DNA from 4 places in the Streptomyces sp. NPDC057287 genome. Region 1 is predicted to be linked to each of the others. Evidence: riboswitches for the same ligand, from Rfam matches in the RefSeq annotation. Region 1 holds a riboswitch; each other region holds the start of a gene.
What was found. Region 1 has a riboswitch for cyclic di-AMP ahead of ACFUNE_RS26885 (M23 family metallopeptidase). Riboswitches for the same ligand answer to the same signal wherever they lie in the genome.
Positions count from the first base shown of each region.

Region 2: linked by a shared signal. The riboswitch ahead of ACFUNE_RS18645 (M23 family metallopeptidase) and the one ahead of ACFUNE_RS26885 (M23 family metallopeptidase) in region 1 are both predicted to bind cyclic di-AMP.
Region 3: linked by a shared signal. The riboswitch ahead of ACFUNE_RS30335 (transglycosylase family protein) and the one ahead of ACFUNE_RS26885 (M23 family metallopeptidase) in region 1 are both predicted to bind cyclic di-AMP.
Region 4: linked by a shared signal. The riboswitch ahead of ACFUNE_RS31160 (transglycosylase SLT domain-containing protein) and the one ahead of ACFUNE_RS26885 (M23 family metallopeptidase) in region 1 are both predicted to bind cyclic di-AMP.

Region 1 covers NZ_JBHUYV010000015.1:110,774-117,869, reverse strand. The annotation lists gene ACFUNE_RS26900 (GNAT family N-acetyltransferase) at 1-2,061, opposite strand, end outside; gene ACFUNE_RS26895 (HPr family phosphocarrier protein) at 2,225-2,506, shown strand; gene ACFUNE_RS26890 (GntR family transcriptional regulator) at 2,680-3,384, opposite strand; gene ACFUNE_RS26885 (M23 family metallopeptidase) at 3,609-4,391, opposite strand; cyclic di-AMP (ydaO/yuaA leader) riboswitch at 4,404-4,573, opposite strand; gene ACFUNE_RS26880 (M16 family metallopeptidase) at 4,763-6,145, opposite strand; gene ACFUNE_RS26875 (M16 family metallopeptidase) at 6,172-7,096, opposite strand, start outside.
Region 2 covers NZ_JBHUYV010000008.1:353,425-360,520, forward strand. The annotation lists gene ACFUNE_RS18620 (FAD-binding oxidoreductase) at 1-1,100, opposite strand, end outside; gene ACFUNE_RS18625 (hypothetical protein) at 1,307-1,606, opposite strand; tRNA gene ACFUNE_RS18630 (tRNA-Met) at 1,821-1,894, shown strand; gene ACFUNE_RS18635 (MerR family transcriptional regulator) at 2,011-2,757, shown strand; gene ACFUNE_RS18640 (PP2C family protein-serine/threonine phosphatase) at 2,864-4,048, shown strand; cyclic di-AMP (ydaO/yuaA leader) riboswitch at 4,282-4,434, shown strand; gene ACFUNE_RS18645 (M23 family metallopeptidase) at 4,446-5,486, shown strand; gene ACFUNE_RS18650 (aldo/keto reductase) at 5,641-6,585, shown strand; gene ACFUNE_RS18655 (PrsW family intramembrane metalloprotease) at 6,641-7,096, opposite strand, start outside.
Region 3 covers NZ_JBHUYV010000019.1:107,331-114,426, forward strand. The annotation lists gene ACFUNE_RS30315 (SurA N-terminal domain-containing protein) at 1-61, shown strand, start outside; gene ACFUNE_RS30320 (nucleoside triphosphate pyrophosphohydrolase) at 83-1,069, shown strand; gene ACFUNE_RS30325 (cytochrome P450) at 1,066-2,361, shown strand; gene ACFUNE_RS30330 (transglycosylase family protein) at 2,467-3,447, shown strand; cyclic di-AMP (ydaO/yuaA leader) riboswitch at 3,769-3,909, shown strand; gene ACFUNE_RS30335 (transglycosylase family protein) at 3,910-4,605, shown strand; gene eno (phosphopyruvate hydratase) at 4,924-6,210, shown strand; gene ACFUNE_RS30345 (septum formation initiator family protein) at 6,305-6,775, shown strand; gene ACFUNE_RS30350 (DUF501 domain-containing protein) at 6,846-7,096, shown strand, end outside.
Region 4 covers NZ_JBHUYV010000020.1:129,683-136,778, forward strand. The annotation lists gene ACFUNE_RS31150 (SIS domain-containing protein) at 1-620, shown strand, start outside; gene ACFUNE_RS31155 (hypothetical protein) at 687-1,247, opposite strand; gene ACFUNE_RS31160 (transglycosylase SLT domain-containing protein) at 1,459-2,316, opposite strand; cyclic di-AMP (ydaO/yuaA leader) riboswitch at 2,321-2,506, opposite strand; gene ACFUNE_RS31165 (hypothetical protein) at 2,864-3,094, shown strand; gene ACFUNE_RS31170 (ferredoxin) at 3,497-3,688, opposite strand; gene ACFUNE_RS31175 (cytochrome P450) at 3,747-4,970, opposite strand; gene ACFUNE_RS31180 (NAD(P)/FAD-dependent oxidoreductase) at 5,018-6,205, opposite strand; gene ACFUNE_RS31185 (TetR/AcrR family transcriptional regulator) at 6,290-6,937, opposite strand.

The sequences.
Region 1 (7,096 bases):
GGCGAGCGCCCGGACGGCCCGCTCGGCGGCGGGGTAGGCGGGGATGCGCCCGGTGGCGTCCTCCTCCGGCGGCAGCCCGGCCGGTGCCGAGCCCCCGCCCCGGGGCCCGTTCTCCGCCGGTGCGGGCGACGGGGAGGACGGCGCCGGACCGGCGGCGGGTGCGGCCGGCGGCGTGCCGGCCGGAGTGGCCGTGCTCGTGGCGGCGGCCAGGGCCTGCGCCAGGCCGCCCATCTCCACGTGCACCACCGCCACCGGCTTGGCGGGGCCGCCGGCCGCCGCCTCACGGAGCGCGGCCGCCAGTACCTCGCCGTCCCCGGTCTCCGCCTCTCCGTTCTCCCCCACCCAGGGGATCGCGGTCACGATCACGGCGTCGCAGGTCCGGTCGGCGAGGGCCTCCGCCAGGGCGTCCCGGAAGTCGCCGGGGCCCGCCGCCGTGGTGAGGTCGCGGGGCGGACGCGGGCGCAGCCCCTCCGCGAGGCAGGCGTCGTAGGTGAGGAGTCCCAGGGACTCCGAGTTGCCGAGGATCGCCACCCTGGGTCCGTCCGGCAGCGGCTGGCCGGCGAGGAGCAGGCCCGCGTCGACCATCTCCGTCACGGTGTCGACGAGGATCACGCCCGCCTGCCGCATCAGCGCGGACACCGTCGCGTCGGGGATCCGGCCGGCCGGTACGGCGTGGCCGGGCGGGGCGGATCCGCTGTGCCGGGCGCCCTTCACCACGACGACGGGTTTCACGGCCGCCGTCCGGCGGGCGAGCCGGGTGAACTTGCGCGGGTTGCCGAGCGACTCCAGGTAGAGCAGAGCGACATCGGTTCCGTGGTCCTCGAACCAGTACTGCAGGAAGTCGTTTCCGGAGACGTCGGCCCGGTTGCCCGCGGAGATGAACGCCGACAGGCCGGCGCCCCTCCGGTGGAGGCCGGACAGGACGGCGATCCCGATGGCGCCGGACTGGGTGAAGAGCCCGATGCGCCCCGCCTTGGGCGACTCGGGGGCGAGGGAGGCGTTGAGGCGGACCTCGTCGGAGGTGTTGATGATGCCGAAGGCGTTGGGGCCGATGATCCGCATGCCGTACGAGCGTGCCTGCCGGACCAGCTCACGCTGCCGCTCCCGCCCTTCGGCGCCGCGCTCGGCGTACCCGGCGGACAGGACGACGAGCCCCTGGACCCCGTGCTCTCCGCAGTCGGCGACGACCTCGGGCACCCGGTCGGCGGGGACGGCGACGACGGCGAGGTCGACCTGCTCGCCGATCCCGCCCACGGAGCGGTGCGCGGGAACCCCTTCGGCCGTGCCCACGTCCGCGGCGAAGGACGCGTTCACCGCGTACGCGCGACCGGTGAAGCCCGAGCCGAGGAGGTTGCGCAGCACCGTCCTGCCCACGCCTCCCGGCTCCCGGCCGACACCGACGACCGCGACCGAACCGGGGGCCAGCAGACGCTGCACGGAGCGCGCTTCGGCGCGCTGTTCGCGGGCGCGCTGGACGGCGAGGGACTCGGCCGTGGGCTCGAGGTCGAGGGTGAGATGGACGGAGCCGTCCTCGAAGCTGCGCTGCTGGGTGAACCCGGCGTCCCGGAACACCTTGATCATCTTGTTGTTGGCGGGCAGCACCTCGGCGGCGAAGCGCCGGATGCCCCGCTCCCTGGCCACCGCGGCGATGTGTTCGAGCAGGGCGGACGCCACGCCACGGCCCTGATGGGCGTCCTGGACGAGGAAGGCGACCTCGGCCTCGTCCGCGGGGGCGGAGGCGGGCCGGCCCTGTTCGTCGATCCGGTCGAAGCGCACGGTGGCGATGAACTCGCCGCCGACCGTGACGGCCAGTCCCACCCGGTCGACGTAGTCGTGATGGGTGAAGCGGTGCACGTCCCGGGCGGAGAGACGCGGATACGGGGCGAAGAAGCGGTAGTACTTCGACTCGTCGGACACCTGCTCGTAGAAGCTGACCAGCCGCTCGGCATCGTCCGTGGTGATGGGCCTGACGCGCGCGGTGCCACCGTCGCGGAGCACCACGTCCGCCTCCCAGTGGTCGGGGTACGCGTGGTGCGGACTCTGCTCCGGAGTGGGCTCCATGGGCAAAGCCTACGGCCCTGCACACCGGTCGCGGCGGGTTCGCGGCAGGGGCAGGCTGAGGCGACCGGCGGGCGGTGAGTGCCCGGCGCGACGCCGGGCACAGCAGTGCGCACCACATGAGAGACTGGTCTAGACAACCTATTGATACGTGAAGGGCAGAACCATGGCTGAGCGCCGCGTCAACGTCGGTTGGGCCGAGGGCCTGCACGCCCGCCCCGCTTCCATCTTCGTCCGTGCCGCCACGGCCTCCGGCGTCCCCGTGACGATCGCCAAGGCGGACGGCAACCCCGTGAACGCCGCCTCCATGCTCGCGGTGCTCGGACTGGGCGCCCAGGGCGGCGAGGAGATCGTGCTCGCGTCCGAGGCGGACAACGCCGAGGCCGCCCTGGACCGTCTGGCGAAGCTGGTCGCCGAGGGGCTCGAGGAGCTCCCGGAGACCGTCTGATCCGGGCCGTTCCCGATCCGGATCCTTTTCTGCGGGAAAGCCGCGGCACCCCTACCCGGGAGCCGCGGCTCTTCTGTTTCAGGAGCAAGAGCGGGCAAGCACCGGAATTCGGGATCAGGGCAGCAAAAAGAAAGCCCTCCGGTAATTACCACTCTTTGTATACGGCGCAATTGTTAATGACGGACGCCCGCGATGTTTACGGGGTGTTGCGAAGTCCTCACGCGGGCCGCGGCCGCCGTGTGCCCGGTGCGGTCCGGGCGACGCAGCCGATGTGCCGCAGTGGCCCGCTCCGCGTGCTGGGCGGCGAGCATCCTGGCGCGTTCCCCGTCGCGGCGCGCCACGGCGTCGACGAGAGCGCCGTGCTCCGCCCAGGAGTCCGCGGGGCGAGCCGGCTGTTCGACGGCGTACATCCAGGTGATCTTGTGCCGGAGCTGGGTGAGCAACGCGATGAGCGCCGGACTGCCTGATGCCTGCGCCAGCGTCTCGTGGAACCAGCCGCCCAGGGAGCGCAGATCCTCCCCCTCCCCCCGGCGGACCCGCTCCTGCCCCAGCCTGACCAGGCCTCGGAGCACCTTGAGGTGCGCGTCGGTACGACGCTGGGCCGCCCGTGCGGCTCCCAGGGGCTCCAGGAGCATCCGGATCTCCAGGAGGTCGGCGGCCTCCTGCTCCGTGGGCTCGGCGACGCAGGCGCCGGCGTGCCGGCGGGTGACGACGAACCCCTCGGACTCCAGGGTGCGCAGCGCCTCGCGTACGGGGACGCGGGAGACGCCGTAGCGACGCGCGAGCACCTCCTCGGTGAGGCGGCTGCCGCGCTCGAAGACACCGGAGACGATGTCGTCACGGATTGCCGTGCATACCGAATGCGCGGGAATGCGCATGTCCGAACCTCCGCCTTAATCCCCGCGAAACGCGGCTGATCGACGCCTGTTCTGCGACTCTATTGCAACCTGCGGGAATTTCCGATGGCAGGGTGGAATCCATGGATATCTTTTGGCCAGGGAGCAGTTCTTCGGGGGCTTCGGCACACACCTCCCCGGACGCACGGCGAAGGCCCCGGCACATGCCGGGGCCTTCGTCGGAGCGGTGCCGTGCGGGGGTGGGGTCAGACCTGGACGCCGTGGGCACGGAGGTAGGCGACGGGGTCCATGTCCGATCCGTACTCGGGGGTGGTCCGGGCCTCGAAGTGCAGGTGCGGCCCGGTGGAGTTGCCGGTCGAACCGGAGATGCCGATCTGCTCGCCCGATCCGATGCTCTGGCCGACGGAGACACCGATCGAGGACAGGTGGCCGTACTGGGTGTACGTGCCGTCCTTCATCTTGAGCACGATGTTGTTGCCGTACGCGCCGCCCCAGCCCGCTTCGACGACGGTGCCGGCGCCGACCGCGACGACGGAGGTGCCGGACGCCGCCTGGAAGTCCACTCCGGAGTGGGTACCGGAGGACCAGAGCGCGCCGCCGGACTGGTAGCCCGTGGTCACGTGCGAGCCGGCGACCGGGAGGTGGAAGGCGTTCAGCCGGGCGCGCTCGGCGGCGCGGGCGGCACGCGCCTTCTCCTCGCGGACCTCCTTGGCGCGGGCTTCGGCCTTGCGCTTCGCCTCGGCCTTGGCCTTCGCGGCGGCCTTCGCCTTGGCCTCGACCTCGGCCTGGTGCGCCTGGGCCTTCGCCTGGGCGTCGATCTGGGCGGCAAGCGTGGTGTCGAGGGCGACGGTCTGCGTCAGACCGGTGGAGGAGGAGGCGGGGGTCTCGGATTCCGCGGCGAGGGCGGGGGACGCGGTGGCGCCGATGACACCGGCGGTGGCCAGGGCCGCGATGCCGGCGACCTCGGCGCTCTTGCGCGTCAGGCGGCTCGGGGCACGGTGCTTCCCGGTGGCACGGATGAACGCCATGGAGGGGCTGGTCCTTTCCTTCCTTCTCGCCTACCGGGTTAGCTGACGGGTTCGGAGCAGGAAGGTCTCCTACGGGCCCCTGGAGACTCGTGCGAGGTACAGGGATCCGATTCACCCCAGGGACTGCGTGGGTCCCCGGCTCCCCAGGCTCGCGCCTGACGGGGACTCGGCGATGGCTGCCCGGCGCCACGGATGCGGCATTCGTCTGACGGACAGCCGGGCCGACGCTAGAGCGAGCCGCTTCCCCTCACCAAACGGAACGGGGCTTTTGTCGTACATCCCACAGGATGAACAGAAACTTTTGCGACTATACGGACAAATGACAGAACCCCGGCGGGATTGCCCGCCGGGGCCCCTGATGTCCCGTCATGTCAGCCGGAGACGACCGACACCTCTCCGATGCCGAGCGCCCGGACGGGCTCCGCGATCTGCGAGGCGTCCCCGACCAGGACGGTGACCAGCCGGTCCACCGGGAACGCGTTGACCACTGCGGCGGTCGCCTCGACCGTGCCGGTCCCGGCCAGGCGCGCGTACAGCTCGGCCTGGTAGTCGTCCGGCAGGTGCTGCTCCACCTGGTCGGCGAGAGTGCCCGCCACCGAGGCCGCCGTCTCGTACTTCAGCGGGGCGACGCCCACGAGGTTCTGCACGGCGGTCTCACGCTCCGCGTCGGTGAGCCCTTCTGCCGCCAGGGTGCGCAGGACCTTCCAGAGGTCGTCGAGCGCGGGCCCCGTGGATTCCGTGTCGACGGAGCCGCTGATGGCGAGCATGGCGGCACCGGTCGCCCCGGACGAGGAACCGGGCGCAGTCGAGCGCAGCACCTGTCCGAAGGCCCGGACGCCGTAGGTGTAGCCCTTCTCCTCGCGCAGCACGCGGTCCAGCCGCGAGGTGAGCGTGCCTCCCAGGCAGTAGGTGCCGAGGACCTGGGCGGGCCACACGCTGTCGTGCCGGTCCGCGCCGATGCGGCCGATCAGCAGCTGTGTCTGCACGGCTCCGGGACGGTCCACGATGACCACACGGCCGGTGTCGTCCGCGGTGATCGGGGGCACCGGGCGGGCCTGGCCCGCATTGCCCGACCAGTCGCCGACGGTCTCGGCGAGCAGCGCGTCCAGATCCACCTCGGTGAGGTCGCCGACGACGACCGCCGTCGCCGTGGACGGCCGGACGTGGGCGTCGTAGAAGGCGCGCACGGCCGCGGCGTCGATCCGCCGGACCGTCTCCTCGGTGCCCTGGCGCGGACGCGACATCCGGGCCGTGGCGGGGAAGAGCTCCCTGGACAGCTGCTTGGCGGCCCGGCGGGCGGGGTTGGCCTGCTCGTGCGGGATCTCGTCGAGGCGGTTGACGACCAGGCGCTCGACCTCGCTCTCCGTAAAGGCCGGGGCCCGCAGGGCCTCGGCGACCAGGCCGAGGGCCTTGGACAGCCGGGAGACCGGGACCTCCAGGGAGACGCGGACCCCGGGGTGGTCCGCGTGGGCGTCCAGCGTGGCGCCGCAGCGCTCCAGCTCCGCGGCGAACTCCTCGGCGGAGCGCTTGTCCGTGCCCTCGGACAGGGCGCGCGACATGATCGTCGCCACGCCGTCCAGCCCCTCGGGCTCGGCGTCGAGCGGCGCGTCGAGGAAGATCTCCACGGCGACGACCTGCTGGCCGGGGCGGTGGCAGCGCAGCACGGTCAGCCCGTTGGGCAGGGCGCCACGCTCGGGCGCGGGGAAGGCCCAGGGCCTGGCCTCGCCGGCGGTCGGCTGCGGGTGGTACTGCATCGCTACTCCAGTCACGGCGGCGTCGGTCACTTGTCTGCCCCCTCGTGCGCGTCGGTGCCGTCCGTCTCGTCGGCCGGTTCGACCGGCTCGTAGACCAGGACCGCACGGTTGTCGGGTCGCAGGGCGGCCCGGGCGGCCTCCCTGACCTCGTCCGCCGTCACGTCGAGCACGCGGCCCACCGCGGTCAGCGCGAGCTGCGGGTCACCGAACAGGACGGCGTACCGGCACAGTTCGTCGGCGCGGCCGGCGACCGTGCCGAGCCGGTCCAGCCACTCGCGCTCCAACTGCGCCTGAGCGCGTTCCATTTCCTCCGGAGTGGGACCCTCCTCGGCGAAGCGGGCCAGCTCCTCGTCGACCGCCGCCTCGATCTGCGGCACCTCGACACCACCGGACGTCTTGACGTCCAGCCAGCCCAGGGAGGGCGCGCCGGCCAGCCTCAGCAGCCCGAAGCCGGCGGCCACCGCCGTACGGTCGCGGCGGACCAGCCGGTTGTGCAGGCGGGACGACTCGCCGCCGCCGAGCACGGTCAGGGCGAGGTCCGCGGCGTCGCACGCCCGCGTGCCGTCGTGCGGCAGCCGGTAGGCGGCCATCAGCGCACGCGCGGGGACCTCCTCCTCGACGACCTCGCGCAGCTGCTCGCCGATGACGTCCGGCAGCGTGCCGTCGCGCGGGGGCTGCTTGCCGTCGTGCGAGGGGATGGAACCGAAGTACTTCTCGATCCAGGCGAGCGTCTGCTCCGGGTCGATGTCCCCGACGACGGAGAGCACGGCGTTGTTCGGCGCGTAGTACGTCCGGAAGAACGCCTGCGCGTCGTCCAGGGTCGCCGCGTCCAGGTCGGCCATCGAACCGATCGGAGTGTGGTGGTACGGGTGGCCCTCCGGGTAGGCGAGGGCGGTGAGCTTCTCGAAGGCCGTGCCGTACGGGACGTTGTCGTAGCGCTGGCGGCGCTCG
Region 2 (7,096 bases), on a different contig from region 1:
GCCGTGTCGTCGGGTCCGACACGCCCCGCGGCCCCGTCGACCGGGTACAGGTGCATGGTCGACAGTCCGGTGGGGAGCTTCTCCGCGAAGGAGGCGTGCACGTCCACGGCGTCGTCCGTGACCCGGTCGAAGAAGTCTCCGCGCCAGTACCACTGGAGGCCGGCCGGCATCAGCGCGTCGAACATGGACTGCAGGGCCGGGTAGGGCATGGGCGCCGTGAAGTGGAACGCGGGCGGCCCGGGCTCGTTCACCGCGGCGAGGGTCTCGCCCAGGGAGTCGGGGTCCCCCGTCGAGGACCAGATGACGCCGCACATCTTCTGCCCGTGGATCTCCTCGGGGAAGGGCGGCCCCGGGGGGACGGTCAGCGAGGCGAAGAAGCCGTACAGATCGTCCGGTGCCTGCGGCAGGAACGCGCGGTACCAGCGCAGCACGTCCTTGAAGCGGTCCAGCGGCCACACGGTGATGGCGACCCCCACCGTGTCCACGGGGTGCAGCTCGAAGTCGAAGGACGTGACGATGCCGAAGTTCCCGCCGCCGCCGCGCAGCGCCCAGAACAGGTCGGGGTGCTCGCTCGGGTTCGTGGCGACGAAACTGCCGTCCGCCAGGACCACGTCGGCGGAGACCAGGTTGTCGGCCGTGAGGCCGTACTTGCGGGTGAGGTAGCCGTGACCGCCGCCGAGGGCGAGCCCGCCGATGCCCGTCGTGGACATGATTCCCGCCGGGGTGGCGAGGCCGAACGCGTGGGTGGCGTGGTCGAAGTCGCCCAGCGTCGCCCCGCCGTCGGCCTGGGCGGTCTGGATGGCCGGGTCGACCCGTACGCCGCGCATGGGGGAGAGGTCGATCGTCACTGCGTCGTCGGCGAGGCCCAGGCCGGGCCCGCTGTGCCCACCGCCCCGGACGGCCACGTCGAGGCCGTGCTCGCGGACGAAGTCGACGGCCGCCATGACGTCGGCCGTGTCGTGGCACATGACCACGGCGGCGGGCTTCTTGTCGATCATGGCGTTGTAGACCGTACGGGCCTGCCCGTACGTGGAGTCGTCCGGGCCGATGACCGGGCCTCGCAGCTCGGTCCGCATCGTCTCGAGGAGGGTGCCGTCCATGATCGTCTCCTAGTGCGCGTGCGCCCGGCCTCCCCTGGCTCCATCGCATCGGGTGAGGCTGCTGGGCCGACGCCGGCACCTGAGCATGCCGCGCAGACGGGACCGAACACCGAAAAACCTGCCCCTCCAGCGTCCCGCCGCTCCGCACGCCGCGCAATCGCGGGACGCCGTGCCCCGGCCGCTCCGGGCCGGGGCACGGCGTGGTGTCAGCCCCGGCCCACGACCGTGGCGTCGCCCTCGGGGGCCAGGGGAGCGGGCTGCCCCTGTCTGCCGCGCAGATGCACCATGAGGCCGATGAAGCCGGCGGCGAATCCGCTGAACAGTCCTGATATCCCGTGGTTGAGCGCGTTCACCGGGGCGCTGTCCGGCACCCCGATGACCAGGTAGTTGACGGCGGCGCTGATCACCGAGCCGAACGCGGCGCCGATCAGTCCGCTGAGGAGGGACACGCGCAGAGCCGACGGTGCGGCCGGCGGGATCGGGGCAGGTCTGTGCGGTGTGGACATGGTGGAAGGCCCTCCAGGCAGGCGAGACACGGGATCGGGGGGTGCGGCAACACCCCTGAGTACGTCACTGTGCCTGGCAACTCCGCCTTCTGCACGGCTTGTTGGAGCATTGCGTCGGGGGCGGCCGGCACCCCGGAGGGGCCCCCGGTGGGGAGGCGGCGCGAAAAGTGGTCGGAGCACCGTCCCGGATGGCGTAGAGTTGCAATCACAACGACGCGGGGTGGAGCAGCTCGGTAGCTCGCTGGGCTCATAACCCAGAGGTCGCAGGTTCAAATCCTGTCCCCGCTACTGAAAGACAGAGGCCCGGATCCTTCCAAGGATCCGGGCCTCTGTCGTATGCCGTCCCCCGGCCGCGGACGCACGGGCTTGACCTTGACGCTGCGTAAAGATCTAGCGTTTCCGGCATGGAGTGGTCCATCCAGGAAATCGCCAGGCGAGCCGGCACCACGAGCCGCACGCTCCGGCACTACGGAGACATCGGTCTCCTGGCGCCGAGCCGTACGGGTGCCAACGGCTACCGCTACTACGACCAGGAGGCACTGGTCCGGCTCCAGCGCATTCTGCTGCTGCGGGAGCTGGGGCTGTCGCTGCCCGCGATCAAGGACGTGCTGGAGGGGCAGCGGGACACCTCCGCCGCGCTCCGGACGCATCTGCGCCTGCTGGAGCGGGAGCGGGAGCGCATCGGCCGGCAGATCGCCTCGGTACGGACCACTCTCCACAGGACCGGGCAAGGGGAGGAACTCATGGCGTCGGAAGCGCTCGACGGCTTCGATCACACGGAGTACGAGCAGGAGGTCACCGAGCGGTGGGGCCGGGAGGCGTACGAGCGGGGCGGCCGGTGGTGGCGCGGACTGGACGAGGACGAGCGCGCCCGTTTCCAGGGAGTGCACGATGCCGTCGCCCGGGACTACGGGGAGGCCAGGGCCGCGGGCCTGGAGGCGGGCAGCGAGCAGGTGCAGGACATCGCACGGCGGCACTGCGAGTGGCTGTCGGTCACCATGGAGCCCACGCGTGCCTACGTGTCCGGCCTCGCGGAGATGTACGCCGCCGATCCCCGCTTCGGGAGGAACTACGATCGTTACGGAGACGGAACCGCCGTCTTCGTACGGGATGCACTGACGATCTACGCGCAGCACCGGCTCTCCGACTGACCTCCGGAGGACGGGGCTCCGGCGCGCTCCTCCCTTTGGCCGATGACGAGTCGCCGCTCGGCGCGGCTCCGGCCAGCCTGGGTGGGGCGCGGTACCGTCCGCAGCCGTGGGTGGACCGGGCAGGAGTGCACAGGTGGGCAAGCGGGACGGACGGCGACGGGGCGCTCCCAGGAGCTTCCGTTCGCGACGGTTCGTGCGTGCGCTGCCCGCCCTGCTGATCTGTGCCGGGGTGGCCTTCGACCTCGGTACGCCGTCCGAGGTCACCGCCGTCCCGCTCTTCGCCGCCGCCGCGCTCGTCGCCGCCCCGTTCTTCTCGCTGAGCAGCACCGTCCGCATCGGGCTCGCCGCGGTCCTGATCGTGCTCGCCATCCGGCTCTCGGACGGTGTGCTGTTCAGGGTCGCGCCGGTCACCGACCTGCTCACGCTGATGACCGTCGTGGCCCTGTCCCTCGTGATCAACCGCGTCGTGCACCGCGGCAACGAGCAGCTCGCCTCGGCCCGGTTCGTCGCCGAGACCGCGATGCGTGCGGTGCTCCCGGTCCCGGAGTCCCGGATCGGCGGGCTGCACATCGCGGCGCGGTACGAGGCCGCGCAGGCGGACGAGTTCGTCGGCGGTGACCTCTTCGCCGTCGCGGACACGCCCTTCGGTGTCCGCCTGGTGGTCGGGGACGTGCGGGGCAAGGGGCTGGACGCCGTGGCGGCCGTGGCCGTCGTGATCGGCGCCTTCCGGGAGGCCGCCGAGCAGGAGCTGTCGCTGGAGGGCGTGGTCCAGCGGCTGGAGCGGGCGCTGGCCCGTGAGGGCTCCCGGCGGGGCGGCCTCGATTCCATGGAGGGGTTCGTCACCGCCGTCCTCGCGGAGATCCCTGCCGGTTCGGACACCCTGCGGGTCGTCAACCGCGGCCATCCGGAGCCGCTCGTGCTGCACGCGGACGGGGCGCTCGACGTGCTGGCTCCGACCGCGCCCGCGCTGCCGCTGGGTATGGGGCTGGACGCGTGGCCGGACCGGTCGGACGAGTGGGCGCTTCCGGCGGGGGCGACGTTCCTGGCGTTCACCGACGGCCTCTCCGAGGCGCGGGACGCGAACGGCGTCTTCTACGACCCGGCGGCCCGGCTGCGCGGCCGGCTCTTCCCCGGGCCCGAGGAACTGCTGTCCGCACTCACCGACGACGTACGGCTGCACACCGGCGGCCGCTCGACCGACGACCTGGCGCTCCTCGCCGTCGGCCGACCTTCCCGGGGGCAGCAGGAGCGGCGGACGACGGTGAAGATTGTGGGGCGGGACAGTGAATGACCGGTTGCGACCGTCCGTAGTCGAAGGACCCCGCTCCGCATAACATTTGACGCACAGTCAGAAAGTGCTGGCCGAATCAGGTGGGCTCAAGTCGCCCGTTTGCGCCCGTTTGACCCCTGAAAGTCCAGGCCGGAGTCGTGAACGATCTGTGGGAACAGCTTGGAATCGGGCCCGGGTGTCTATTAACGTTCGATAACGCAGCGCGGTTGTACCTGCCGTCGCAAGAGACGGCACCGTGCGCAGCGCCGAATTCCGCAAGGGAACCGGGGAACCACCTACATGGGGTGAATCGGGCACCTGTGTCTCGCGAGAGACGAAGGGGCCCGTAGGAGACCTTCCTGCTCCGAACCCGTCAGCTAACCCGGTAGGCGAGAAGGAAGGAAAGGAGCGCGCCCACGTGGCGTCCAACCAGCCTGCCCCCGAGGCCCCGTCATCCTTCAGGACCGGAAGCTTCGGTGATGAGGACAGGACTTGGGAGGAATGGAACCCCACAGAGGAGTCCATCCGTCCCGTACGCGGCCGGCATCGCGTAGCCAAGCAGCGCGGTCTGGCCCGTAGCTCCACCGTCCTCGGCGTCGGCGTCATCGCGGCCGTCGGTGCGGGCGGCATGGCCACCGCGCAGAGCAAGCCGCCGGTCTCCATCTCTCTTCCCGATTCCATCGCGGACAATCTCCCCGACGCCAAGTCCCTTCCCGGCGTGGGTGCCTTCATGGCCGGCGACTCCGACTCGGACCACGGGACGGTCGCGGCGTCCTCCCCGCTCACCACGGCCGGTATCACCGCCGCCGAGGCCGAGCAGGGCACCACCGACGCGGGCGAGGCCCTGCGCGCACGCATCCTCCAGCAGGCCGAGCAGCAGTCGGCCGGAGCCGAGGCCGAGGCCAAGGCCGCCCAGGAGCAGGCGGCGGCCGAAGCGGCCGCGGCCCAGGCCGCGAAGCAGCAGAGCGACGCCGAGGCCGAGGTCGCCGCGGAGAAGAAGGCGGCGGAGGAGGCGGCGAAGAAGAAGGCTGAGGCCGAGCGCCTCGCCAAGCTCGCCGCCAGCTACGCCGTCCCGACCTCCTCGTACACCATCACCTCGACCTTCGGGCAGTCCGGTTCGATGTGGTCCTCCGGCCACCACACCGGCCTGGACTTCGCGGCTCCGACCGGCACGCCGGTCAAGGCCGTGCACAGCGGCACGGTGAAGTCGGCGGGCTGGTCCGGCTCGTACGGCTACCGCACGGTCCTGGAGCTCGATGACGGCACGGAGGTCTGGTACTGCCACCAGTCCTCGATGGATGTCACCGCCGGACAGAAGGTCAGCACCGGCGACACCATCGGCCGCGTCGGTGCCACCGGCAACGTGACCGGCCCGCACCTCCACCTGGAGATCCACACCGCGGACGGCTCGGGCGTCGACCCGATGAGCTGGCTCCGCGGCAAGGGCCTCTCGATCTGATCCAGGCACCGGAACCCCGGCGGCCCTGACGCACGACCCCCCGACGTCAGGGCCGCCGGTCTCTCCGGCCGGCGGGGCTCTCCGGACCCGGGCACGTGCGGGAAGCGGCCCGCGAAGCGGAATAGGCACCTCCGTCCGCTGGTTGATCCCGGGTATGACTTCTCTGCGCCCGCTCGGCACTTCGAGCCTCAAGGTCTTCCCTCTCGCTCTCGGCGGCAACGTCTTCGGCTGGACGGCCGACGAGGACCGGACCTTCGCCGTCCTCGACGCGTACGCGGCGGCCGGCGGCAACTTCATCGACACCGCCGACTCCTACTCCGCCTGGATCCCGGGCAACGAGGGCGGCGAGTCCGAGACCCTCATCGGCAAGTGGCTGAAGGCACGCTCCCGCCGCGACGACATCGTCGTCGCCACCAAGGTCGGCGCCCATCCGGCGTACAAGGGGCTGTCGCCCACCACGATCAAGGCGGCGGCCGAGGCCTCGCTGCGCAGGCTCGGCACCGACCACATCGATCTCTACTACACGCACTTCGACGACGAGAACGTCCCCGTCGAGGAGATCATCACCGCCCTCGACCAGCTGGTGAAGGCCGGCACGGTGCGGGAGATCGCCGCCTCCAACATCAGCCCCGAGCGGCTCAGGGCGTCCCTGGACTTCTCCGAGCGCGAGGGCCTGGCCCGCTACGTGGCACTGCAGCCGCACTACAACCTCGTCTCGCGCGACACCTACGAGGGCGCGCTCCAGGACACGGCGGCCGGGGCCGGTCTCGCCGCCGTCCCGTACTTCGCGCTCGCCTCGGGCTTCCTGACCGGCAAGTACCGTGCGGGAGCATCCGTCGAGAGCGCGCGGGCCGAAGGCGCGGCCAAGCACCTGGAGACCGAGCGCGGGCAGAAGGTGCTCGTGGCGCTCGACAGGATCGCCCAGGAGCACGACGCGGAGATCGCCACGGTCGCCCTGGCCTGGCTGGCCTCCCGGCCGACCGTGGCCGCACCGATCGCCTCCGCCCGCACGGTGGAGCAGCTGCCCGCGCTGGTGGCGGTCGCCGGTCTGCGGCTGACCGAGGCGCAGCTGGCGGAGCTGACCGAAGCGTCCGCCTGACCCCGGCCCGGCGGGAGCCCGGCGCGGGAGCCGCCGGGCATCCGCGCCGGAGCCCCTAGCGGTCCTCCAGGTACGGGTTGTGGCCGCCGTAGTGCCGGTGCGGAGCGGGGAGTTGCTGCGGAAGTCCGTCGCCGTGGGGGACCTGGCGGGGGAACGGAGGCGGCCGGTGCGCCCGCGGCAGCCGGCCCGTCGCATGGGCGGCGTACGTCAGGGCCGGGCCCGCGATGTCCCTGCGGTGCCAGAGGTGGTGCAGCAACTCCTGCTCGCGGAGGGCGAAGTCCCGGCCGGCCCCGTCGTGACGGGCTCTGCGGCGGAGCATGGCCAGGGACGTCGCGAAGGACTCGTACTCGGCGACGGCGCGTGCCGCTGCCCTGCCCCGCGCGGGGTCCGGGTGGCTGTTCCAGTGCCTGGCCATGTCGCGGGCCATGCCCCGTGCCCGCATGGAGGCCAGCGCGAGGGGTTCGGCAGGGGTCAGCCAGCCGGCCGCCGCGTAGACCGGCAGTTCGGTGGA
Region 3 (7,096 bases), on a different contig from region 1:
GGCCCCGTGGATCACCCAGGTCACCACCTTCCAGGGGCAGGACCCCGAGGCGGGCGCCTGACCCCGGAGGTAGGTTCGGGGCGTGAACGCTGAAGACCCCGGCCGTATCGTCCTGCTCACCGCCAGCCACCGGGTGGCCCCCGGTCTGCTGTCCTGGCCCGCCTGGCAGACGCTGCGGGCCGCCGACCGGGTGCTGTGCGCCGGGCAGGACCACCCCCAGCTGCCGTACCTGCGGGAGGCAGGGGTCGCCGTGGAGCACACCGCGCCCTCGGCCGCGGAGCTCGTGGACGACTGCGCCGGCGGCCGGACCGTGGTGGTCCTGGTGGGAGGGGAGGGCGACCAGCGCCTCACCGACGGCCTGGCCCGCCTCGGCGGTTCCGGCCGGGTGCAGATGCCCGACCTGGAGCTGCTGCCCGGTTCGTACGACCTGCCCGGCGCGCGCCTCCTGGATCTGGTGCAGGTCATGGACCGGATCCGCCTCGCATGTCCGTGGACCTCGCAGAAGACGCACGAGGGTCTCGCGAAGTACGCCATCGAGGAGGCGTACGAACTCGTCGAGGCCATCGAGGACGGAGACCGCGAGGAACTGCGCGAGGAGCTCGGCGACGTACTGCTCCAGGTGGTCTTCCACGCGCGCATCGCGCAGGAGGACCAGGAGGAGCCGTTCGGCATCGACGACGTCGCGGCCACGATCGTCGAGAAGCTGATCCACCGTCATCCGCACGTGTTCGGCGACGCGACCGCCGAGACCCCGGAGGACGTCCGCGCGCACTGGCTGCGTACGAAGGCGATCGAGAAGCAGCGGGAGTCCGTCACCGACGGGGTGCCGCTCGGACAGCCCGGCCTGGCACTCGCCGCCAAGCTCGGCAGCAGGGTCCGCACCGCCGGGCTCGACGTGGAACTCCCCGAGGGCGACGGCGTCGGCCACCGGCTGCTCGCCCTCGCCGTGCGGGCCGAGCAGGACGGCACCGACCCGGAGGCCGCCCTGCGGGCCGCCGCCCGCACCTACCGGGACGCCGTCCGGGCGGCCGAGGGGCTCGGCTCCACGCCGGATAGCGTCGAGGAGTGAACGACAGCCCCGATACGGCCTCCGCGCCCGACGCAGCGCCCGAACTCTTCACCTGGGAGTTCGCCACCGACCCGTACCCCGCCTACGCCTGGCTCCGGGAGCACAGCCCCGTGCACCGCACGGCGCTGCCCAGCGGCGTCGAGGCCTGGCTGGTGACCCGGTACGCGGATGCCAGGCAGGCCCTCGCCGACACCCGGCTCTCCAAGAACCCGGCGCACCACTCCGGGTCGGCGACCGCCAAGGGCAGGACGGGCATCCCGGGGGAGCGCAAGGCGGAGCTGATGACGCACCTGCTGAACATCGACCCGCCGGACCACACCCGGCTGCGCCGGCTCGTGTCCAAGGCGTTCACCCCGCGCCGGGTCGCCGAGTTCGCCCCGCGCGTGCAGGAGCTGACGGACCGCCTCATCGACTCGTTCGTGGAGGAGGGGAAGGCGGACCTCATCCACGACTTCGCCTTCCCCCTCCCCATCTACGCGATCTGCGACCTGCTGGGCGTGCCCCGCGAGGACCAGGACGACTTCCGTGACTGGGCGGGCATGATGATCCGGCACGGCGGCGGGCCGCGCGGCGGGGTGGCCAGGTCGGTCAAGAAGATGCGCGGCTATCTCGCCGAGCTCATCCACCGCAAGCGGGAGAACCCCGGCGACGACCTGATCTCCGGGCTGATCCGGGCCAGCGACCACGGCGAGCACCTCAGCGAGAACGAGGCCGCGGCGATGGCGTTCATCCTGCTCTTCGCCGGTTTCGAGACCACAGTCAACCTCATCGGCAACGGCACCTACGCCCTGCTGCGCGACCCGGTCCAGCGCGCACGCCTGGAGCGCTCGCTGGCCGCGGGGGAGACGGACCTGCTCGCCACGGGCCTGGAGGAGCTGCTGCGCTACGACGGGCCGGTGGAGCTCGCGACATGGCGCTACGCCACCGAGCCCGTGACGCTGGGAGGGCAGGACATCGCGACGGGGGACCCCGTCCTCGTGGTGCTGGCGGCCGCCGACCGCGATCCGGAGCGGTTCCAGGATGCGGACACCCTGGACCTCGCGCGCAGTGACAATCAGCACCTCGGATACGGGCACGGCATCCACTACTGCCTGGGGGCGCCGCTGGCCCGTCTGGAGGGGCAGGTGGCGCTGGCGACGCTGCTGCGCCGCCTTCCCGACCTGCGGCTTGCCGCAGATCCTGCCGATTTGCGATGGAGGGGCGGGCTCATCATGCGTGGACTGCGCACGCTTCCTGTGGAGTTCGGAGCCGGGCGCCCAGCCGAAAAAAGTGACAGCCTGTCAACTCTGTGACTTTCACGTGATCTCCGCTGCATCGACTTGTGACACACGTTCGAGTAGGGCTAGGTTCACCCCTCGACTCACCCGTCACATGTCAGTCACACGGAAGGCAATCCCATGGGCTCCGCGAACGGCAGACACCGTCGCCCTCGTCAGGCACCCGCCATCGTCGTCGCCGCAGGCGTCACCGGATCGGCCATCGCCATTCCGCTGCTCGGTGCGGGCGGCGCGCAGGCCGCCGACGCGACGACCTGGGACAGGGTCGCCGAATGCGAGAGCGGCGGCATGTGGAGTGCCGACCTCGGCAACGGCTACTACGGCGGCCTGCAGTTCTCGCAGGACACGTGGTCGGCCTACGGCGGCACGTCGTACGCGTCCCGCGCCGACCTGGCGAGCCGCTCGCAGCAGATAGCGGTCGCGGAGAAGGTCCTGGACGACAAGGGCCCGCAGGCGTGGCCCAGCTGCGCGGTGATCTCCGGCCTCGCCCTGGACGGGACGCTGCCGGGAGTCGACCCGGGCGGCGAGCCGTCCGCCGAGCCCTCGGACACCGCGACCCCGTCCGAGACCCCCTCGTCCGAAGCGACGGACCCGGCGGACGACGCCGACGAGAAGGACGGCTCGGGCGCGAAGGGCGAGGCGAAGGGGAACGCCTCCGACGACACCGCGGACAGGACCGGCGGGACCGGCGAGGCCGGCACGTCGCCGTCCGCCACGCCGTCCCCCGAGGCCTCCGGGTCGTCCGGCACCTCGAAGGACGACGGGGCGAAGAACGGGAAGCACCGCGGCACCCCGGCCCCCGAGGCCGGCACGGAGACGGGCGCCGGTGACGGGCGCGAGTCCGGCCGCCACGCCTCGCGGGGCGACGCCGGCGCGCGGCAGGGCGGCGAGGGGACGTACACCGTCCGCGAGGGCGACAACCTCTGGGCGATCGCCGACGCGCAGGAGCTTCGCGGCGGCTGGACCGCGCTCTACGAGGCCAACAAGGACGAGCTGGGCTCCGACCCGGACCTGATCCTTCCGGGCCAGGACCTGGACCTCGGCCTCGGCCTCGGGACGGACGCGCAGGACACCCAGGCGGAGGACGCCGCCGTCAACTGATCAAAAGCGGGAAAACACCCCGAAAACAGGGGCAGTTAAGAGGCCTATGTCCACTTATGCGTAAGTGAGACATGGGTCTCTTTGCGTCAACTGCCGTGCCCCGTCCGTCCGGTCCGTCCATATTGGCTCCGACCTGCGAAAACGGCCCCCAAGGCCGGACCGTTACGCGCTGATTAGCCGTTATGTCCATCTTTGAATGTGGGGGTTGCGTGTGTTTACGGTCGGAGCCGCTCGCACCGCGGGCACCTTCGACCGTCACGCCGAATCCTGCCGTCGGTCGGGGGGAACGACGCGTAAAGCGCCGTAGGCAGGAGCGGGGGACCCAGGTAAGTGCCGGAACCCGGCCGTCGGACGACGGGCGGGGGAACGGCTAGGGGTGAAGTGGTCCGCGGGAGCGGGTCACCGGGCAACTCACAGGCCCGAACCCGACAGCTCACCTCGTAGGCGTCGGTGAGGAGAACCATGCTGCTTTCCAGCAAGGGCAAGCACCGTCGCCCGTCCAAGGCCGTCCGTATCGCGACCCTGGCCGGTGTCACCGGTGCTGCCGTCGCCGTGCCGCTCATGGGCGCGACCGGTGCCTCCGCCGCCTCCGTCGACACCTGGGACGCCGTCGCCCAGTGCGAGTCCGGTGGCAACTGGTCCATCAACACCGGTAACGGCTACTACGGCGGCCTGCAGTTCTCGGCCTCCAGCTGGGCAGCCGCGGGCGGCACGCAGTACGCCGCCCGTGCCGACCTGGCCACCAAGGGCCAGCAGATAGCCGCCGCCGAGAAGCTCCTGGACCTCCAGGGTCCGGGCGCCTGGTCCTGTGCCGGTGCCGGCGGGCTGACGAACGACGGTGTGGACCCGGGTGTCGACACCGGCTCCGGCCAGAGCGCCGACAAGGCCGAGACGAAGGCCCAGCCGGAGCGCAAGGCCGAGCAGCCCACCACGCGCAGCGAGAAGCGCACGGCCCCCGAGAAGACCGTCACCACCCCGACCGGCAAGAAGGTCGAGAAGGGTGACGGCGAGTACAAGGTGAAGGCCGGCGACACCCTCAGCAAGATCGCCGACGCGAAGAAGGTCAAGGGCGGCTGGGCGAAGCTGTTCAAGCTGAACGACGACATCGTCGACGACGCCGACATGATCTTCCCGGGTCAGCAGCTCCACCTGAAGTAGTCGGAAGCGGTCCGGGGTCCCCCTCCTGCCCCGGCGGCCCGGCCCGGCGCGCAGACCCCCCGCGCGCCGGGCCGCGGTCGTGTCCGGCACCTGCCGAACGGGTGCCGGTGCGGGCCCGCCGTCGGGGTGAGCGTTCAACTGTTGTGGTTACCCACCAGTAGAATTCTGGACCTTTGCCCGGAATGCAGGCCCTTGGGTCCTTTTTCGTCCCAGGGGACGGGCGGACGGCCGACGGAGCGGGCCGGGCCGGTTAGGCTCGTGGCGCAAGGCCACAGTGACCCTGCACAACCAGTGTCAGATCCCAGAAGGAGATGCCTCGTGCCGTCCATCGACGTCGTCGTAGCCAGGGAAATCCTCGACTCCCGGGGCAACCCCACGGTCGAGGTCGAGGTTGGCCTCGACGACGGCAGCACGGGACGTGCTGCTGTTCCGTCCGGCGCCTCCACCGGTGCGTTCGAGGCCATTGAGCTTCGCGACGGTGACCCCAACCGCTACCAGGGCAAGGGCGTCGAGAAGGCCGTCCTCGCCGTGATCGAGCAGATCGGCCCGGAGCTCGTCGGTTACGACGCCACCGAGCAGCGCCTCATCGACCAGGCGATGTTCGACCTGGACGCGACCGAGAACAAGGGCTCCCTCGGCGCCAACGCCATCCTCGGTGTCTCGCTGGCCGTGGCGCACGCCGCGTCCGAGGCCTCCGACCTCCCGCTGTTCCGCTACCTCGGCGGCCCGAACGCGCACCTGCTGCCCGTTCCGATGATGAACATCCTGAACGGCGGCTCGCACGCCGACTCCAACGTGGACATCCAGGAGTTCATGATCGCGCCGATCGGCGCCGAGTCCTTCTCCGAAGCCCTTCGCTGGGGCGCGGAGATCTACCACACCCTGAAGAAGGTCCTGAAGACCAAGGGCCTGTCCACCGGTCTCGGTGACGAGGGCGGCTTCGCCCCCAACCTCGAGTCCAACCGTGCCGCCCTCGACCTCATCCTCGAGGCCATCAAGGAGGCCGGTTACGTCCCCGGCCGTGACATCGGGCTCGCGCTCGACGTCGCCGCGTCCGAGTTCTACAAGGACGGCGTCTACGAGTTCGAGGGCAAGTCCCGCTCTGCCGCCGAGATGACCGAGTACTACGAGGAGCTCGTCTCCGCGTACCCGCTGGTCTCCATCGAGGACCCGCTGTACGAGGACGACTGGGCGGGCTGGAAGGTCATCACCGACAAGCTCGGCGCCAAGGTGCAGATCGTCGGTGACGACCTGTTCGTCACCAACCCCGAGCGCCTCGCCCGCGGCATCGAGGAGGGCTCGGCCAACGCCCTGCTCGTCAAGGTCAACCAGATCGGTTCGCTGACCGAGACCCTGGACGCCGTCGAGCTGGCGCAGCGCAACGGCTTCAAGTGCATGATGTCGCACCGTTCCGGCGAGACCGAGGACGTCACCATCGCCGACCTCGCCGTCGCCGTGAACTGTGGCCAGATCAAGACCGGCGCCCCGGCCCGCTCGGACCGCGTCGCCAAGTACAACCAGCTGCTGCGCATCGAGGAGATCCTCGACGACGCCGCGGTGTACGCCGGCCGTTCGGCGTTCCCGCGGTTCCGCTTCGACGGCTGACAGCCCGAGTCCGGAGCACCAGCCTCCGTCCGTCCCCGCATTCGGTCCCGTACCGTGTGCGGGGACGGACGTGCGTAACGGGGAGGCGTGAGACATGGCCGGGAAGGACCGCGACCGGTTCTCCACCGCGACCAGGCTGCGACTGCTGGGGGAGCAGACGGCGGCCCGCGTCTACCGGTCCCAGAGCCGCCGCCAGGCCCGCCGCTCACGGCTCACGGGCCGGGCCGCGTTCCTCGCGCTGATCGTCTGCTCGCTGGTGGTCGCCCTGGCGTACCCCATGCGCCAGTACGTCTCCCAGCGCGACCAGATCGCCGACCAGGAGAGGCTCTCCCGGGAGGCCCACCAGCGGACCGAGGAGCTGCGCGACGAGAAGGCGCGGCTCAAGGACGACGCGTACATCCGGCGTCTCGCGCGCCAGCACCTCCACTACGTGGTGCCCGGCGAGACCGGTTATACGGTGGTCGACCCGGACGCGGCCGAGGTGCGCCGGGGCGAGCCGGGGGCGACGGGTCGGCCCTGGCACTCGAACCTCTGGGACGGCGTCGACAGCGCGGACCGCGAATGACCTCGCGTACGCGCGGCGCGCCGGGCCCGCACCGATTCATACAGTCCGACCGATGACATTCAAGGCAGGCATGGACACGCCCCCTCCGCAGACCGAATCCACCACGCCGACCGCCGCGGACATCGCCGCGTTCGAGCTCCAGCTCGGCCGGCCGCCGCGCGGGCTGCGCGCCATCGCGCACCACTGCCCGTGCGGCAACCCGGACGTGGTCGAGACGCAGCCCCGTCTGGAGGACGGCACGCCGTTCCCGACGACGTACTACCTGACCTGCCCGCGTGCCGCGTCCGCGATCGGCACGCTGGAGGCCAACGGGGTCATGAA
Region 4 (7,096 bases), on a different contig from region 1:
TGCTCGACCTGCTGACCCGCCTGCGCGGCACGACCCGGACCCTCGCCGTGACGGCCGACCCGCAGACCCCGGTGATGGACGCCGCCGACGAGGTGGTCGTCCTCGACTTCGCCGACGAACGGTCCGTGGTCCAGACGCGTTTCGCGACCACCGCGCTGACCCTGTTCCGCGCCCATCTCGGACTGCACACCGAGGACGCCGTACGGGACGCGGAGACCGCACTGGCGGAGCCGCTTCCCGAAGGGCTCCTGGAATGCACCCAGTTCAGCTTCCTGGGACGCGGCTGGACCGTCGGGCTGGCGAACGAGGCGGCGCTGAAGATGAAGGAGGCGTCACTCTCCTGGACGGAGTCGTATCCGGCGATGGAATACCGCCACGGCCCCATCAGCATCGCCACGGCCGGGACGGCGACCTGGATGTTCGGCACCGCTCCGGAGGGGCTCCGCGAGCAGGTGCTGGCGACCGGGGCCCGTTGGGTGGAGAGCGGCCTGGACCCGCTGGCCGATCTGGTCCGGGTCCAGCGGCTGGCGATCGCCCGCGCGGAGGCCCGTGGGCTCGACCCCGACCTGCCGCGTCATCTGACGCGGTCCGTGGTGCTCGGCGCGGTGGCCGGAGGCTGAAGCCCGTCACGGCATGCCGGACACCGGGCCGGCGAGCAGCCCGGTGTGCGGCCGTGGACGCGGAGGTCAGGCCTCTTCGAAGTAGGCGTCGAGCACCTCGTCGAGTTCCGCCGTCCACCCCTTGAGGTCGCCCCGGGATCCGGCCTCGACCTCGGCGTTGAACCACCGGCGGCTCGACAGGTGCACCGTCACGGTGAACCGGCGTCCGAAACGGCCGGTCTTGACTTCGACCGCGCCGATCTCGGACCAGTCGAACTCCGCCTCCTGGTCGTCGAGCCGGAACCGGACGCCCTCGGCGTCCACCCTGATGGACCCGCGCCGGTCGCTGACCTCGAAGACGGGGCCGTCCCCGCCTCCGGCGTCCTCGCCGTCCGGGTCGGCCCGGTCGACCGGTTCGGCCCCGTGCTCCGGGATCGCGGCGCCGGCGGCCGTGGGACCGTCCACGGCCGCCCCCTCGGCGGGAGCGTCCGCGACATCGGCCGCCGGGGCCCCCTCGGGCTCCGCCTTCTCCGCTGCCGCCTCCGCCTCCGTCCGCGCGGGGGCAGGGGCCGTCAGGCCGGGGACGTACGCCGGGTCTGTCCCCGCGGCGAACTCGGGCTTGTCGTTCGAATCTATGCGCTGCTCCACGGCGGGCAGTATGGACGACGAACCTGTACGAGACCAGTCAGCCGTACTCCGACCGGCCTGTCGCGGGGGCGCCGGCCTGCGCTGCGGCGACGCGACATGGGCCCCCGGACACGAAAGACGGGTGGTACGGGTTCCGCCGAACCCGTACCACCCGTCAGTTCTGGCCCTCCGTCACACGCCCGTGCGTCGGAGGACCCGCGTCCATGAGGACTCAGTAGGCACCGAAGACGTTGTCGATCGAGCCGTACCTGTCCGCGGCGTAGTTGCACGCGGCCGTGATGTTGGCGACCGGGTCGTAGCTGTCCATCGACGTACCGGGCACGTGGTAGGCCTGGAAGGTCGGGTCGATGACCTGCAGCAGGCCCTTCGACGGGACGCCGTTGATCGCGTTGATGTCCCAGTCGTTGATGGCCTGCGGGTCACCCGCGGACTCGCGGATGATGTTGCGGTGGATGCCCTCGTAGGTGCCGGGGATGCCGTGCTCGGCCATGACGGCCAGCGACTCCTTGATCCAGCCGTCGAGGTCGTTCGTGTACGAGGCCGGCTCGGCCGCGGGAGCGGCTTCGGCGGCGGGAGCGCCCTCGGCGGCGAGCGAGGTGCTCGTGCGCTCCGAACGGTCGGCGCGGTCGGCGCTCTTCTCGGCACGGTCGGAAGCCTTGGATTCGGCCTTCTCGGCCTTGTCCGCGGACTTGTTCCCGCCCTTGGCGCCGATAGTGATCTTCAGGCCGGGGTGAATGAGGTCGGGGTTTCCGCCGACGACCTTCTCGTTGTCCTTGTACAGGGCCTTCCAGCCACCGCTCACGGAATGCTCGCGAGCGATCTTGGCCAGGGTGTCACCCAGGACGACGGAATAGGTGGTGGACTTGGACTTCTGCGCGGCAATTCCCTTGCCGGACACAGCAGTCGACGTTGCGGCCTTTTCCACGGCGGCGGGCTGGGCCGGGGCGGCGAAGGCGCCGGTCGCACCGATCAGGGGAAGGGCCAGGGCGGCTCCACCCGTGCTCACGGCGATGATGCCGCGGGTGAGCGAAGTGGTCCTGGAACGACGGTGCTTACCGTTTTCGGGCATGCTGAATTCCTCTCCGTCGCCTGCGAAGTGAGCTGTCGGGTTCGAGCTGGAGATGCCCGGCCGCATGTGAATGCGACTTCACCCCGAGCCGCTCCGGAAACCGGATCGGCGCTTACTTGGGTCCCCCGCTCCTGCCGTACGAGAAGTGGTCGGGTAACCGGACGGCGGCAGGATTCGGCGTTCCGCCCGGAGTGATGGTGACCGTAGGCGAGAAATAGGGAAAGGAACAAGCCTGGCGGAGTGATCACAATTCATCCGCAAGATCGATTCACGGGAATTCATGTAATCCACCCCACACCGCGTCATTCATTTCTCTTGGCGCAGAAGGGAACCGACTGCCGCACACCCGCGTCCGGGGCGCCGGAGGTGACCCTGGTCACGGAGTCCGATTCGGGCGATTTGCGCCCGAGCGAAGGGGGCCAGGTCCCACGAAATGGCCTTTTATGGATTACGGGATTAATTTCTAAAAACGTTCTAAAACGGGCATTTGACTCACGGATGATGTCTGCAGGCGTACCCGGGGCGTCGGCGTGGAACCGATCCGCCTATGACCGAGAGCCCTTACGCCCCCACCCCCCGGATCACCGTCCTGCCCGTCCAGCCGGGCGACCCGCCCTTCCGCATCGTGGAGATCGACGGGGAGGTGATCGGGAGCGCGACCGCCATGACGGACGTCCTGATCGCCGCCGCCGCGGCCGGTGTCCCGGTCCACGACCTCGACGACCCGGCGTCCGTCAGGTGGGTGGGAGGCGGCAAGCTCAGCTGGAGTCCGCACTGAGCGGAAGGGGTGGGCGGCGCCCCGGAAGGGGGGCGGGGCCGGGAGGGGCCGCCGGCAGACCGCGGCGCGCCCGGCCGGAGACGCGCCCGTGCGTCAGACCCCTACGGTCGGACCTCGGGGGAGAGCGCCGGCGCGCCCGTGGCGCGCAGCAGGTCCGGCGACGTGTCCGGCGCGGCCTCCAGATGGGCGGTCCGGCCGGTGGACATCAGGATGGCCACGCCTCCGGTGTCGGAGGGCGCTACCCGCTGCGGGACGCGGAGCGGGCGCACCGCGACATCGAGTCCCGCTCCACCACGGGCACGCTCCTCCCCGTCCCGTAGCGGACAGGGCCACGGCGGGAGGAGGACGGGCGACGGAGGCCGGGAGCGGCAGTGGACCACCGCCGCCTCCGGCCCCTCCCCGTCAGTCCTGGACCATGATGGCGAGGGCCGGGCAGACCGCCGCGGCCTGCTGGACGTCGTCGGCCCGTTCCGACGGCGGCGCGGGGTCGAGCAGCACCGCGATGCCGTCGTCGTCCTGGTCGAACACGTCGTCGGCCGCGACCACGCACTGCCCGGACGCCACGCACTTGTCCTGGTCGAGGGTCACTTTCATGAGCACTCCTTCGTCGTCGGTGTCGCTGTCGCTGTCGGGCAGGTACGGGGGTGCGGGGTCACCAGGCCACGGGCAGTTCATGGACGCCGTAGACGGCTCCGTCGTGCTTGAACGACAGCTGGTCGAGGCCGGTGTCCAGACGCAGGGTGGGGATGCGCCGGTAGAGGGTGCTGTAGACCACCTGCAGCTCCATGCGGGCCAGCGGCTGGCCGAGGCACTGGTGCACGCCGAAACCGAACGCGACATGGCGTCGCGCGTCGCGCCGGAGGTCGAGCCGGTCGGGGTCGGCGAAGACCTCCGGGTCACGGTTGCCGATGTCGTTGGGCACGATGATCCCCTCCCCCGCCCGGATGACCTCACCGGCGATCTCGATGTCCTCCAGCGCCACACGACGGCGGCCCCCGTGAGTGATGTTGAGGTAGCGCAGCAGCTCCTCCACGGCGCCGGCGACCGCTTTCGGGTCCTCGGTGTCGCGCAGCAGGGCGAGCTGGGCGGGGTGCTCGAGGAGGGCGAGGGTGCCGAGAGCGATCATGTTCGCGGTGGTCTCGTGACCGGCGAGCAGCAGGAGTACGCCCATCTCGGCCGCCTCGCGCCGGGACAGCTCCCCCGCCTCGACGCGCGTACCGAGGCCCGACAGGAGATCGTCCGCCGGACCGGCGATCTTGGAGCCCATCAGCTCGTCCAGATATCCGATCAGGTTGGCGTGGGCCGCGCCCCGCTCCTCGGGCGGTGCGGTACGGCTGATGAGGGTCTTGCTGTTCGCCTGGAAGAAGTCGTGGTCGGCGTAGGGCACTCCGAGCAGCTCGCAGATCACGAGCGAGGGGACCGGAAGGGCGAAGGCCTGGACGAGGTCGGCCCGCGCGGGGCCGGACAGCATCTCGTCGATCAGTCCGTCCACGATCTTCTGGACGGCGGGCCGCAGCGCTTCCACCCGCCTGATCGTGAAGGGTGCCGTCACCATCCGCCGCTGACGGGCGTGTTCGGGATCGTCCATCAGGATGAAACTGAAGCTCGACCCCCTCAGCGGCGCCGGACTGGGATAGCCGGACCGGGTGACGTCGGCGCTGATCCTCGGGTCGGCGAGGAGCGTGCGCTGATCGGCGTACCGGGTCACCAGCCAGGGCGTGGTCCCGTCCCAGAGGCGGACCTTCCTGAGCGACCCCTGTTCCTGCTCGGCCTTCAGGGCGGGAGGCGGGTCGAACGGACATCCCGTCGCCCGGGGCATCGGGAATTCCGGGGCGGCGGGCGCGTGTGCCTCGTCCGGGCGTACGGTGCTGGTCATCGCTTCCTCACTTCGTCGTGCGGTGGCTGACGTGCCGTCGGCCGTTGTCAGGGCGCGGACGGTTCGAGGGACTGGACGGGGCCGCCGATCTCCGGACGGCGCAGACGGGCCTGTCTGGGCATGTTCCAGCCGAGGACGCCGGTGACCCGGCCGTCGCGCGTGTAGCGGAGGACGAACCGTCCGCTCGCGGGGTCGCCGTCCACGACGGCGGTCTCGGCGTCGGGCCCCGGCCTGCCGTGGGCCTGGATCCGGGCATCGAACTGGTCGGTCCAGAAATACGGGACGGGGACGTACGGCCGGTCGGCGCCCAGGATGTTGTCCGCGACGACGAGGGCCTGCTCGGTGGCGTTCGTACGGTTCTCCAGGCGCATCGTGGCGCCGAGCAGCTCGTGGTGCCAGGCCGCCACGTCCCCGACGGCGTAGATCCCCGGTGCCGCCCGGCAACGCGAGTCGCAGACCAGGCCGTCGTCGATGCGCAGCCCGCTGCCCTCCAGCCATGCGGTGGCGGGATCGGCGCCGATGGCGACCACGACCACGTCTGCGGGCAGCACCTCCCCGGTGTCCAGACGGACTCCGGTCACCCGGCCCCGGGCAGCCGCGAGTCCGGTGACCGCCTCGCCCAGCCGCAGGCGCACCCCGTGCCCGGTGTGCAGCGCGGCGAGCAGCCCGGCGGCCACCGGCCCGAGCTGGGCCAGCATCGGCGCCGGCCGGGGGCCGGCGAGAGTGACGTCCAGTCCCATGGAACGGGCGGTGGCGGCGATCTCGGAGCCGAGCACTCCCTCACCGACCACGACGAGCCGCCGTGACACGAGGAGGTCCGAGCGCAGCGCCAGTGCGTCGTCGAGGGTCCTCAGCACGTGAACGCCTGCGGTGTCCTGCCCGCCGGGAAGGGTTCTCGGCCGGAGTCCGGTGGCCACGACCACGGCGTCGGCGCCCAGTTCGCGGCCCGACGCCGTGCGCACCGAACGGGTCCGCGGGTCGAGGCCGACCGCGGGATCGCCGAGCAGGAGCTCGGCGTCCAGGGCGGCCGGCACGTCGGCGGGGCGCAGCCGGACCGTGTCGGGGGATCTGGTGCCGGCCAGCACCTGTTTGGAGAGGGGAGGGCGGTCGTAGGGCGGGTGGAGCTCGCCGCCCAGCAGCGTCAGCCTGCCCGGGTAGCCCTTGCGGCGCAGCGCCTCCGCGGTGGCCAGCCCTGCGGCGGACGCGCCGGCCACGAGCACGTGGGAGGGGATCATGAAGCCTCTCTTCTCGGCACGGGCGGCCCGCGTGGAGCCGCTGGTGCGCAGGTGGGGAGTCGAAGGGCTGGAGCCGGGGCGCGGTCAGCGGCAGGGCGTGACCGGCGCGGTCCAGAGCCCCACGACGGCGTCGATGAGTCCGGTGGCCGTGTCGTGCCAGTTCGTGCGGGGGGTGGCGGTGTTCCCGGCGAGGGCGCGCTCACGCTCCGCGCAGGTGTGGAGGATGAGGTTGCGCGACATGGCGGCGCGCTCGACGTGGACGTCGGCCGGCAGATCGGGCAGGCACAGGTTCAGCCCCTCTAGGGCCTGCAGCGTCGGCGGGCAGGCGAGCCACTCCTCGGCCATGATGTCCTGCAACGCCGGGTCGGTCATGACCTGGGCGCAGAACCGGGCGAACCAGGTGGGGCTGCCCAGCGCGGCGAGGTGCTCGGTGGTGGGGCGCACGAGGCAGGCCACCCACTCCCCAATGTCCGTGGGGTCCTCGATGCCGGCCAGCAGCCGGGCACGGGCCTCCTCGATCCTCCGGCTGTGCTTGCGGGTGATCGCACGCACCAGGTCGGCCTTGGTCCCGAAGTGGTAGCCGACGGCGGCGTTGTTGCCCTGGTGCGCGGCCTCGCTGACCCTGCGGTTGGACACCGCGTAGACGCCGCGCTCGGCGAAGAGCCGCTCGGCGGCGTTCAGGATCCGCTCCCTGGTCTCGCTGACCTGCTCGGCCCGCACCGTCCGCTCCATGCGTCGTCTCCTCGCTCGGGCGTCTCGGGGCGTCCAGGCAATCCGGTGCCACGACATCAGTCAAGCGACTGATTTAAGGATGGCCGAGATGGTCACACCCCCGCCTCGGGACGGTCCCGGGATGTCCACGGCACTCGCCACCTGCCTCGATCGGCCTGT